Regions from separate parts of the Streptomyces sp. AF1A genome, predicted to be linked through region 1. Evidence: predicted binding sites of a transcription regulator. Region 1 holds the regulator's gene; each other region holds the start of a gene.
The links. Region 1 encodes HspR, which represses chaperone genes until heat shock. Its sites were predicted from a motif close to TTGAGNNNNNNNNNCTCAA; they were not measured.
Positions count from the first base shown of each region.

Region 2: dnaK (molecular chaperone DnaK) is a predicted target of HspR. The motif match lies at 1,403-1,421, and genes of this name have one in related genera.
Region 3: lon (endopeptidase La) is a predicted target of HspR. The motif match lies at 1,489-1,507, and genes of this name have one in related genera.

Region 1 covers NZ_JBLEBI010000015.1:27,434-30,685, reverse strand. Annotated here, with positions in the region: gene grpE (nucleotide exchange factor GrpE) at 1-387, shown strand, start outside; gene dnaJ (molecular chaperone DnaJ) at 421-1,587, shown strand; gene ACLU3S_RS07565 (heat shock protein transcriptional repressor HspR) at 1,593-2,045, shown strand; gene ACLU3S_RS07560 (sugar ABC transporter substrate-binding protein) at 2,341-3,252, shown strand, end outside.
Region 2 covers NZ_JBLEBI010000091.1:10,268-13,519, reverse strand. Annotated here, with positions in the region: gene ACLU3S_RS22655 (hypothetical protein) at 23-427, shown strand; gene ACLU3S_RS22650 (hypothetical protein) at 909-1,280, opposite strand; gene dnaK (molecular chaperone DnaK) at 1,627-3,252, shown strand, end outside.
Region 3 covers NZ_JBLEBI010000114.1:2,785-6,036, forward strand. Annotated here, with positions in the region: gene ACLU3S_RS25130 (spermidine synthase) at 1-402, opposite strand, end outside; gene ACLU3S_RS25135 (rhomboid-like protein) at 619-1,392, shown strand; gene lon (endopeptidase La) at 1,530-3,252, shown strand, end outside.

The DNA.
Region 1 (3,252 bases):
ACCGAACTCCTGCCCGTGCTCGACGACATCGGCCGCGCGCGGGAACACGGCGAACTGGTCGGCGGCTTCAAGTCGGTGGCCGAGTCGCTGGAGACCGTCGCGGCGAAGATGGGCCTGCAGCAGTTCGGCAAGGAGGGCGAGCCCTTCGACCCGACCATCCACGAGGCCCTGATGCACTCCTACGCGCCGGACGTCACGGAGACCACCTGCGTGGCGATCCTGCAGCCCGGGTATCGCATCGGCGAGCGCACCATCCGCCCCGCGCGGGTGGCCGTCGCCGAACCGCAGCCCGGCGCGCAGACCGTGAAGGCGGACAAGGCGGAGGGCGCCGAGGACAGCGCCCCGGCGGCCGACGACAAGGAGAACGGTGGCCCGGACGAGGGCTGACGTGAGGACCGAGGGGAAGGAGGGACGTCGAGGATGAGCACCAAGGACTTCATCGAGAAGGACTACTACAAGGTCCTCGGCGTCCCCAAGGACGCCACCGAGGCCGAGATCAAGAAGGCGTACCGGAAGCTCGCCCGAGAGTTCCACCCGGACGCCAACAAGGGCAACGCCAAGGCCGAGGAGCGCTTCAAGGAGATCTCCGAGGCGAACGACGTCCTCGGCGACCCCAAGAAGCGCAAGGAGTACGACGAGGCACGCGCCCTGTTCGGCAACGGCGGCTTCCGCCCCGGGCCGGGCGCCGGCGGCTCCTTCAACTTCGACCTGGGCGACCTCTTCGGCGGCGGAGGGGCCCAGAGCGGGGGCTTCGGCGGCGGACTCGGCGACGTCTTCGGGGGCCTGTTCAACCGCGGCGGCACCGGCGCGCCCCGGACCCAGCCGCGCCGCGGCCAGGACATCGACACCGAGGTCACCCTCAGCTTCACCGAGGCGATCGAGGGTGCGACGGTGCCGCTGCGGATGACCTCCCAGCAGCCCTGCAAGGCCTGTTCCGGCACCGGCGACAAGAACGGCACCCCCCGGGTGTGCCCGACCTGCGTCGGCACCGGCCAGGTGGCGCGGGGCTCCGGTGGCGGCTTCTCGCTCACCGACCCCTGCCCCGACTGCAAGGGCCGCGGCCTGATCGCCGAGCACCCCTGCTTGGAGTGCAAGGGCAGCGGCCGCGCCAAGTCGTCGCGCACCATGCAGGTCCGCATCCCGGCCGGGGTGACGGACGGGCAGCGCATCCGGCTGCGCGGCAAGGGCGCGCCCGGCGAGCGGGGCGGGCCGGCGGGCGACCTGTACGTCACGGTGCACGTCGGCGAGCACCCGGTGTTCGGGCGCAAGGGCGACAACCTCACCGTCACCGTGCCGGTGACGTTCGCCGAGGCGGCCCTCGGCGGCGAGGTCAGGGTCCCGACGCTCGGCGGCCCGGCCGTCACCCTCAAGCTCCCGCCCGGCACCCCGAACGGCCGTACGATGCGGGCGCGGGGCAAGGGCGCGGTCCGCAAGGACGGCACCCGCGGGGACCTGTTGGTCACCGTCGAGGTGCGTGTCCCCAAGGACCTGTCGGGGAAGGCTCGTGACGCGCTGGAGGCGTATCGCGAGGCGACCGCGGGCGAGGACCCGCGGGCGGAGCTGTTCGAGGCCGCGAAGGGAGCTTGAGAGTGATGGACGGCCGTCGACGTAACCCGTATGAACTGACCGAGGAGACCCCGGTCTACGTCATCTCGGTGGCGGCCCAGCTCTCCGGACTCCACCCGCAGACGCTGCGCCAGTACGACCGCCTGGGCCTGGTCTCCCCGGACCGCACCGCGGGCCGGGGCCGGCGCTACTCGGCCCGCGACATCGAACTGCTCCGCCAGGTGCAGCAGTTGTCGCAGGACGAGGGCATCAACCTGGCCGGCATCAAGCGCATCATCGAACTGGAGAACCAGGTCGCCGCCCTGCAGTCCCGCGTCGCGGAGCTCGAGGCGGCCCTGGACGGCGCGGCGGCCGCGATGCAGCAGCGCGAGGCCGCCGTGCACGCGTCCTACCGCCGCGACCTGGTCCCGTACCAGGAGGTCCAGCAGACCAGCGCGTTGGTGGTGTGGCGGCCCAAGAGGCAGCAGCAGCAGGACTGATATCCAGCCGAGCGGAACACGGCAGGGGCCGGGAGGACACGCGTCCTCCCGGCCCCTGCCGCTGTGCGGTCTTTGCCGTCTCATGGACACCTCCATGAACTTCCTTTGGATGGAGGGTCCGTAAAGAGCGTTTGCAGGTGGTTACGCGCCTTCTTCACATGGACAGCGGAGCGTGGTGTTGCGGACTCGTTAAGTTGTGGCGCTTGACGCCGGGTGTGGCCTACGCGTTGTCTTTTCAGACACCTGGGTCGTATAGCAGCGCCCACGTCCGAACGCACCTGAAGTGAGCCCTCGAATGCGTCGTATCGCCATATCCGTGGCCGCGTCCACGATGACCCTCTCGCTCGCCGGCTGCGGTGTGCTGAACGCGACGGGAGACGGCGCGAGCGCAAGCCCCACCAAGGGCAACGACATCACCGTGGGCCTGCTGCTGCCGGAGAAGGCCAACACCCGCTACGACAAGTTCGACTACCCCATCATCAAGAACAAGGTCGCCGAGCTGACCGGCAAGCAGGGCAAGGTCGAGTACCTCAACGCCAACGCGGACGCCGCCCGGCAGAGCGGCCAGATGCAGAAGATGATCGACGACAAGGTCGACGTCATCCTGGTCGACGCGGTCGACTCGCACGCCATCGCCGGCGAGGTGAAGAAGGCCAAGGACGCGGGCATTCCGGTCATCGCCTACGACCGTCTCGCCGAGGGCCCGATCGACGCCTACATCTCCTTCGACAACGAGCTCGTCGGCGAGGTGCAGGCCCGCTCCCTGCTGGGGGCGCTCGGCTCGAAGGCCGGCCTCTCCGACAAGATCGTCATGATGAACGGCTCGCCCACCGACCCGAACGCCAAGCAGTTCAAGCAGGGCGCGCTCTCCGAGCTGACCGGCCACGTGACGATCGCCAAGAGCTACGACACCACGGACTGGAAGCCGGAGAACGCCCAGGCCAACATGGCCCAGGCGATCGCCGCGATCGGCAAGGACAACATCGCGGGCGTCCTCGCCGCCAACGACGGCATGGCGGGCGCTGTCATCAAGGCCCTGAAGGCCTACGGCGTCACCACCCTGCCCCCGATCACCGGCCAGGACGCGGAACTCGACGCGGTGCAGCGGGTGCTGATCGGCGAGCAGTTCATGAGCGTCTACAAGTCCTACCCGGAGGAGGCGGAGGCCGCCGCGGAGATGGCCGTCACCAAGGTCCAGGGCAAGGAC
Region 2 (3,252 bases), on a different contig from region 1:
CTCACGACGGGAGGTGGTTTCCGTGCTGGTGCGAGCGTGGGTCGACGACGATCAGCTCGTCGTCCGCCTGCCGTGGACCCTGGCCATGGCCGCACGGCGTCGGACGCTGAGGCTGCCCCTTGACTGTGTGGCGGACGTGCGGGTGGAGCCCTCGTGGTGGCGTGCGGTGCGGATCGGCATGCCGGGTCGCCACTACCGCTTCCGTGCGGGGCGGTGGTGCGCCGGCGAGCTGGTGCACGCCAAGGGCCGCGACTTCGTCGCACTGTGGCAAGGCGCGCCCGCGCTGGTCGTCGACTGCCACCCCTGGAAGAGCCCGTACGCCCGCCTCGCACTGTCCGTCCGCGATCCGCACGCACTCGCGGCCCTGCTGCGGCAGCGCACCGATCGCGGGAGTGACCGTGAGGGAGCTGGGCGGAAGGCGGCGTAGGACCGTGACGGGGACCCGGTGATCCCCGAACGGCGACGTGATCGGCCACCGCTCGCGGCTGGGCCGCCCCACGCCAAGATCACCCGACGGGGACACCGTTGCCCGTGGGCGGTGGCACGGGTCAGGACCGGCCCGGGGACTGAGGCTCCTCGCCGTCGGCATCGAACACCCTGGTGAAGGTGGCACCGCACCGACAGCGCGAGTGCTCGAGCAGTTTCCCGTCCTCCGACACGCTCAGCCCCTGGCTGAGTCGCACATGCACGTGATCACCCATGATGAGCTGCTTTCCCTGACGCCGGTCGTTCGCCCCATCGTGCGGGCAGCCCGCGCCGGGCGGCAATGCCCCAGCTCACACTTTCGGCTGCAACCCCGCGCCAGGGGTGCAAACGCCCCAAGTGATCGCCTGCGCCGCACGGGGGCGGGACGCATACGACGGCCGGCCCGCGCGCACGCTTCGGGCCGGCCAGGTCGATCAGGACGTCTACGTGAGCGGCCGATCGGCTCGCGAGGGCGGCTGGGCGTGGTCGGCGGCCCGCAGCAGGGGCGCGGTGTGCCGCTCGGGGCGGTGGACGCGTTCCGTCGGGACGCGGCTGCGCGGCGCTTCGGTGTCGCCGGGCAGGGGCACGGGGCGACGGGCCACGAGGCGCCCGACCCAGCGCCGGCCGCAGTGCGGGCAGGGCGGAGCGCCTTGCGGGGTGTACGGGGAGGCGACCGCCGTGTTGTCGCGGTAGAAGTACTCCCATTCGTCCCCGTCGTCGTCCCGGTAGCGCTGCACGTCGTAGTCGACGCTCCAGCTGTGCCAGCACGAGCCACAGGTGAACTCGACACGCTCGACGGCAAGTTCAGTGATCACTGCACGGCACCTCCTGTCCGGTGGGCGAGAGTGGTCCTGAGTGCTGCGAGGACGGCGCACGACTCCGGGCTGCCGGGGCCCGGAACGCCTTCGACAATCCCTATACCTGCCCCACGTAAAGCTTGACAACCGCAGACTCAAGTTTTATTTCAGGACTGTAGGCAATTAACGGTGAACCCGCAGCTCGCGGTGGGTGAGGGGGTGCCGGGATGCAGGCACGGCAGCAGCGGGCCGATCTGTACGCGGTGCTGGGCGTGGAGCCCTCGGCGACGCCCGAGATGATCACCTCGCCGAGCACAGCACGCGAGCACAGCATGAGCGAGCGCGAGCGAGGAGGGAGAAGCAGATGGCGCGTTCGGTCGGTATCGACCTGGGTACGACGAACTCGGTGGTCTCAGTCCTCGAGGGCGGCGAGCCCACGGTCATCACGAACACGGAGGGTGCACGCACGACGCCCTCGGTCGTCGCGTTCGCCAAGAACGGCGAGGTGCTCGTCGGCGAGGTGGCCAAGCGGCAGGCCGTGACGAACGTGGAGCGCACCGCGCGCTCCGTGAAGCGATACATGGGCGACCACGCGTGGCGGTTCCCGGAGCACGGCGACATCGACGGCAAGCGGTACACCCCGCAGGAGATCTCCGCGCGTGTGCTGCAGAAGCTGAAGCGGGACGCCGAGGCGTACCTCGGTGAGGACGTCACCGACGCGGTGATCACCGTGCCCGCGTACTTCGACGACACCCAGCGGCAGGCGACCAAGGAGGCCGGTGAGATCGCCGGGCTGAACGTCCTGCGCATCATCAACGAGCCGACGGCGGCGGCGCTGGCCTACGGGCTGGACAAGGAGAACGACCAGACCGTGCTCGTCTTCGACCTCGGCGGCGGCACCTTCGACGTGTCGCTGCTGGAGATGGGCGAGGGCGTCATCGAGGTGAAGGCCACCAACGGCGACACCCACCTCGGGGGCGACGACTGGGACCAGCGGATCGTCGACCACCTGGTCACGCAGTTCAAGAACCACTACGGCGTCGACCTGTCGAAGGACAAGATGGCCGTCCAGCGGCTGCGCGAGGCGGCGGAGAAGGCGAAGGTCGAGCTGTCCAGCTCCTCGGAGACCACCATCAACCTGCCCTACATCACCGCCTCCGCCGAGGGCCCGCTGCACCTGGACGAGAAGCTGACCCGCGCCCAGTTCCAGCAGCTGACCGCCGATCTGCTGGAGCGCTGCAAGGCGCCGTTCCACAACGCGATCAAGGATGCCGGGATCAAGGTCTCCGACATCGACCACGTGGTCCTGGTCGGCGGCTCGACGCGGATGCCGGCCGTGACCGAGCTGGTGAAGGAACTGACCGGCAAGGATCCGCACAAGGGCGTGAACCCGGACGAGGTCGTCGCGGTCGGCGCCTCGCTGCAGGCCGGTGTCCTCAAGGGCGAGGTCAAGGACGTCCTGCTGCTCGACGTCACCCCGCTGTCCCTCGGCATCGAGACCAAGGGCGGCATCATGACCAAGCTGATCGAGCGCAACACGACGATCCCCACCCGCCGTTCGGAGATCTTCACCACCGCGGACGACAACCAGCCGGCGGTGCAGATCCAGGTCTACCAGGGTGAGCGCGAGATCGCGGCGTACAACAAGAAGCTCGGCATGTTCGAGCTGACCGGTCTGCCGCCGGCCCCGCGCGGAGTGCCGCAGATCGAGGTGGCCTTCGACATCGACGCCAACGGCATCATGCATGTCTCCGCGAAGGATCTCGGCACCGGCAGGGAGCAGAAGATGACCGTGACGGGCGGCTCGGCCCTGCCCAAGGACGACATCGAACGCATGGTCCGGGAGGCGGAGCAGCACGCCGAGGAGGACCGCCGTCGGCGCGAGGCCGCGGAGACCCGCAACCAGGGCGAGCAGCTCGTCTACTCCACCGAGAAGCTCCTCAAGGACAACGCGGACAGGATCCCGGCCGACGCGAGGAGCGAGACGGAG
Region 3 (3,252 bases), on a different contig from region 1:
CTCAGTGACATAACGAATCAGGTCCGCCTCGACGATCTCGGTGCGCGGATCGGCGAGTGCGGCGGCGGACACCTGCGCCAGCGGGCCGTCGCGGTGCCAGTCGACGACGGCGGGCTCGCGTTCCACCACGGTGATCCGGCCCCAGCGCGCGTCCGCCGCCGCGTGGGCCAGCGAGAAGCCCACTCCCAGCCCGCCGATGAGCACGTCGGGCCGCGGGCGGCCGTCCAGCGCGCCGTACGCGGCGTCGACCAGCAGCCGCTCCGAGCGGCCGTCGGAGGTGTCCATCAGGAAGCAGCCGTTGGCGATGATCTGCAGCAGCGCACCGTGTCTGCGCAGGACCACCTCGCCGTACGGGCCGTCACGCCGGTCGAGCACCACGGGGGATCCGTCCAGGGCAGTCATGCACCCCATCCTGCTCGAACGGGGCTTCGCGCACACGGCAATTACGGATGACCCGTGCCGGCACCGGCGTGCGAGGCACCCGACGGGGGACGGTGCAGCGCCGGGACGCGGCCGCGCCGTACGAGGTTGCTGTGAATGCGCTCCCGCGTGGCGTCGGTCATAGACAGCGGCTCGCGCAACGCTGAGTGTGGGGCGCGACGGAAGGAGTGCCTCACCGTGGAACGGATCGCGACGGGCCCTGTGGCGGCCGCGTCCCCGCACCTTCCGGACGGGCCCCGGGGCGGCGCCGCCCCCGCCCCCGCGGACCTGCTCGACGGCATGCCTCGCCAGCGCGGTGCCGCAGAGGCCGCCGCGGCGGCCACGCGGTGGGTGCCGCTGCCGTGGGTGCGGCCCTGGCGGCTGCTGCCGACGCCCACCGGGACGCCGTTCACCTTCGCCTACACGGCGGTCCTGGCCGCCACCTCGCTCTTCGCGGCGCTGGCCGACCCGTCCGTCGTCCACGCCCTCTACCAGGCCTCCAGCACGGACGTGGCCCACCTGGTGCGCTGGCCGGCGCTGGTGCTGCCGGCCAGCGCGCTGTGGATCGCGGGCGGGATCGTCTCGCCGTTCGCGGCCGGGTTCCTCCTGGTGCTCACCGCGCTGGAGCGGCGGATAGGAGGGGCGCGGGCGGCCTGCGTGTTCCTGGCGGGGCACGTCCTGGCCACCCTGGCGACGGAGGTCCCGGTGGGCCTCGCGGTCCTCTTCGGCCACCTGCCCGCCACCTCGCTGCACCGCCTCGACTACGGCATCAGCTTCGGCGTCGCCGCCGGCACCGGCGCGCTCGCCGGTCTGCTCCGGCCCTGGCTGCGCTGGCCCCTGCTGATCCTGGTGGGCGGCGCCCTGCTGAACGACCTGATCGCCTTCCAGGACCCGATGACCGACTGGGGCCATCTCATCGCCCTCTCGATCGGCGTCGCCGGCTGGCCCCTGGTCCGCCGCTGGCAGCGCTGACCCGCCCCGCCCCTTGTCACCTGGGCGATCCCGCCTTCCGCCAGGTGATCGCTCACAGCGAACACAAACGTGGGAACAATCCCCGCGGGCCAAACATTGAGTCGGCATAGCTCAAGTTGACTGCCTAAGGGGAGATCATGGCTGCTGAGTCACCGGCGTTCACGCTCGTCCTGCCCGTGCTGCCGCTCGACGACGAGGTCGTGCTGCCCGGCATGGTGGTTCCGCTGGACCTGAGCGACGCCGAGGTGCGGGCCGCGGTGGAGGCCGCGCAGGCCGCCGCCCGCTCCGAGCCCGGCAAGCCCAAGGTGCTGCTGGTGCCACGGGTCGAGGGCACGTACGCCAGGACCGGCGTGCTGGGCACGGTCGAGCAGGTGGGCCGGCTGGCCGACGGCGACCCGGGGGCGCTGATCCGCGGCCGCAGCCGCGTGCGCATCGGGGCGGGCACCACCGGCCCGGGGGCCGCGCTGTGGGTCGAGGGCGCGCACATCGAGGAGACCGTGCCCGACCCGCTGCCGGGCCATGTCGCCGAACTCGTCAAGGAGTACAAGGCGCTCGCCACCACCTGGCTGAAGAAGCGCGGTGCCTGGCAGGTCGTGGACCGCGTCCAGGCCATCGACGGCGTCGCCGCGCTCGCCGACAACTCCGGCTACTCGCCCTTCCTCACCACCGAGCAGAAGGTCGAACTGCTGGAGACCGCCGACCCGGTGGCCCGGTTGAAGCTCGCCACCCAGCAGCTGCGCGACCACCTCGCCGAGCAGGACGTGGCCGAGACCATCGCCAAGGACGTCCAGGAGGGCGTCGACAAGCAGCAGCGCGAGTTCCTGCTGCGCCGCCAGCTGGAGGCCGTCCGCAAGGAGCTGCGCGAGCTCAACGGCGAGCAGGACGGCGACGAGTCCGACGACTACCGCGCCCGTGTGGAGGCCGCCGACCTGCCGGAGAAGGTCCGCGAGGCCGCCCTGAAGGAGGTCGACAAGCTGGAGCGGGCCTCCGACCAGTCCCCCGAGGGCTCCTGGATCCGCACCTGGCTGGACACCGTCCTGGAGATGCCGTGGAACGAGCGGACCGAGGACGCGTACGACATCCAGGGCGCCAAGGCGATCCTCGACGCCGAGCACGCGGGCCTGGAGGACGTCAAGGAGCGCATCACCGAGTACCTGGCCGTGCGCAAGCGCCGCAACGACCGCGGCCTGGGCGTCGTCGGCGGGCGGCGCGGCGGCGCCGTGCTCGCGCTCGTCGGCCCGCCGGGCGTCGGCAAGACCTCGCTCGGCGAGTCCGTCGCGCACGCGATGGGGCGCAAGTTCGTCCGGGTCGCCCTCGGCGGCGTCCGGGACGAGGCCGAGATCCGCGGCCACCGCCGCACCTACGTCGGCGCGCTGCCCGGCCGGATCGTCCGCGCCGTCAAGGAGGCCGGGTCCATGAACCCGGTGGTGCTGCTCGACGAGATCGACAAGGTGGGCTCCGACTTCCGCGGCGACCCGGCCGCGGCGCTGCTGGAGGTCCTCGACCCCGCGCAGAACCACACCTTCCGGGACCACTACCTGGAGGTGGAGCTGGACCTGTCCGACGTCGTCTTCCTCGCCACCGCCAACGTGCTCGAAGCAATCCCGGAGGCCCTCGCCGACCGTATGGAGATTGTGCGACTGGACGGCTACACCGAGGACGAGAAGGTCGTCATCGCCCGGGACCACCTGCTGCCGCGCCAGCTGGAGCGGGCCGGCCTGGACCGGGACGAGGTGACGATCGAGGAGAGCGCGCTGCGCAGGCTCGCCGGCGAGTACACGCGCGAGGCGGGCGTGCGCACCCTGGAGCGGTCCATCGCCCGGCTGCTGCGCAAGGTCGCGGCCCAGCACGAACTGGGCG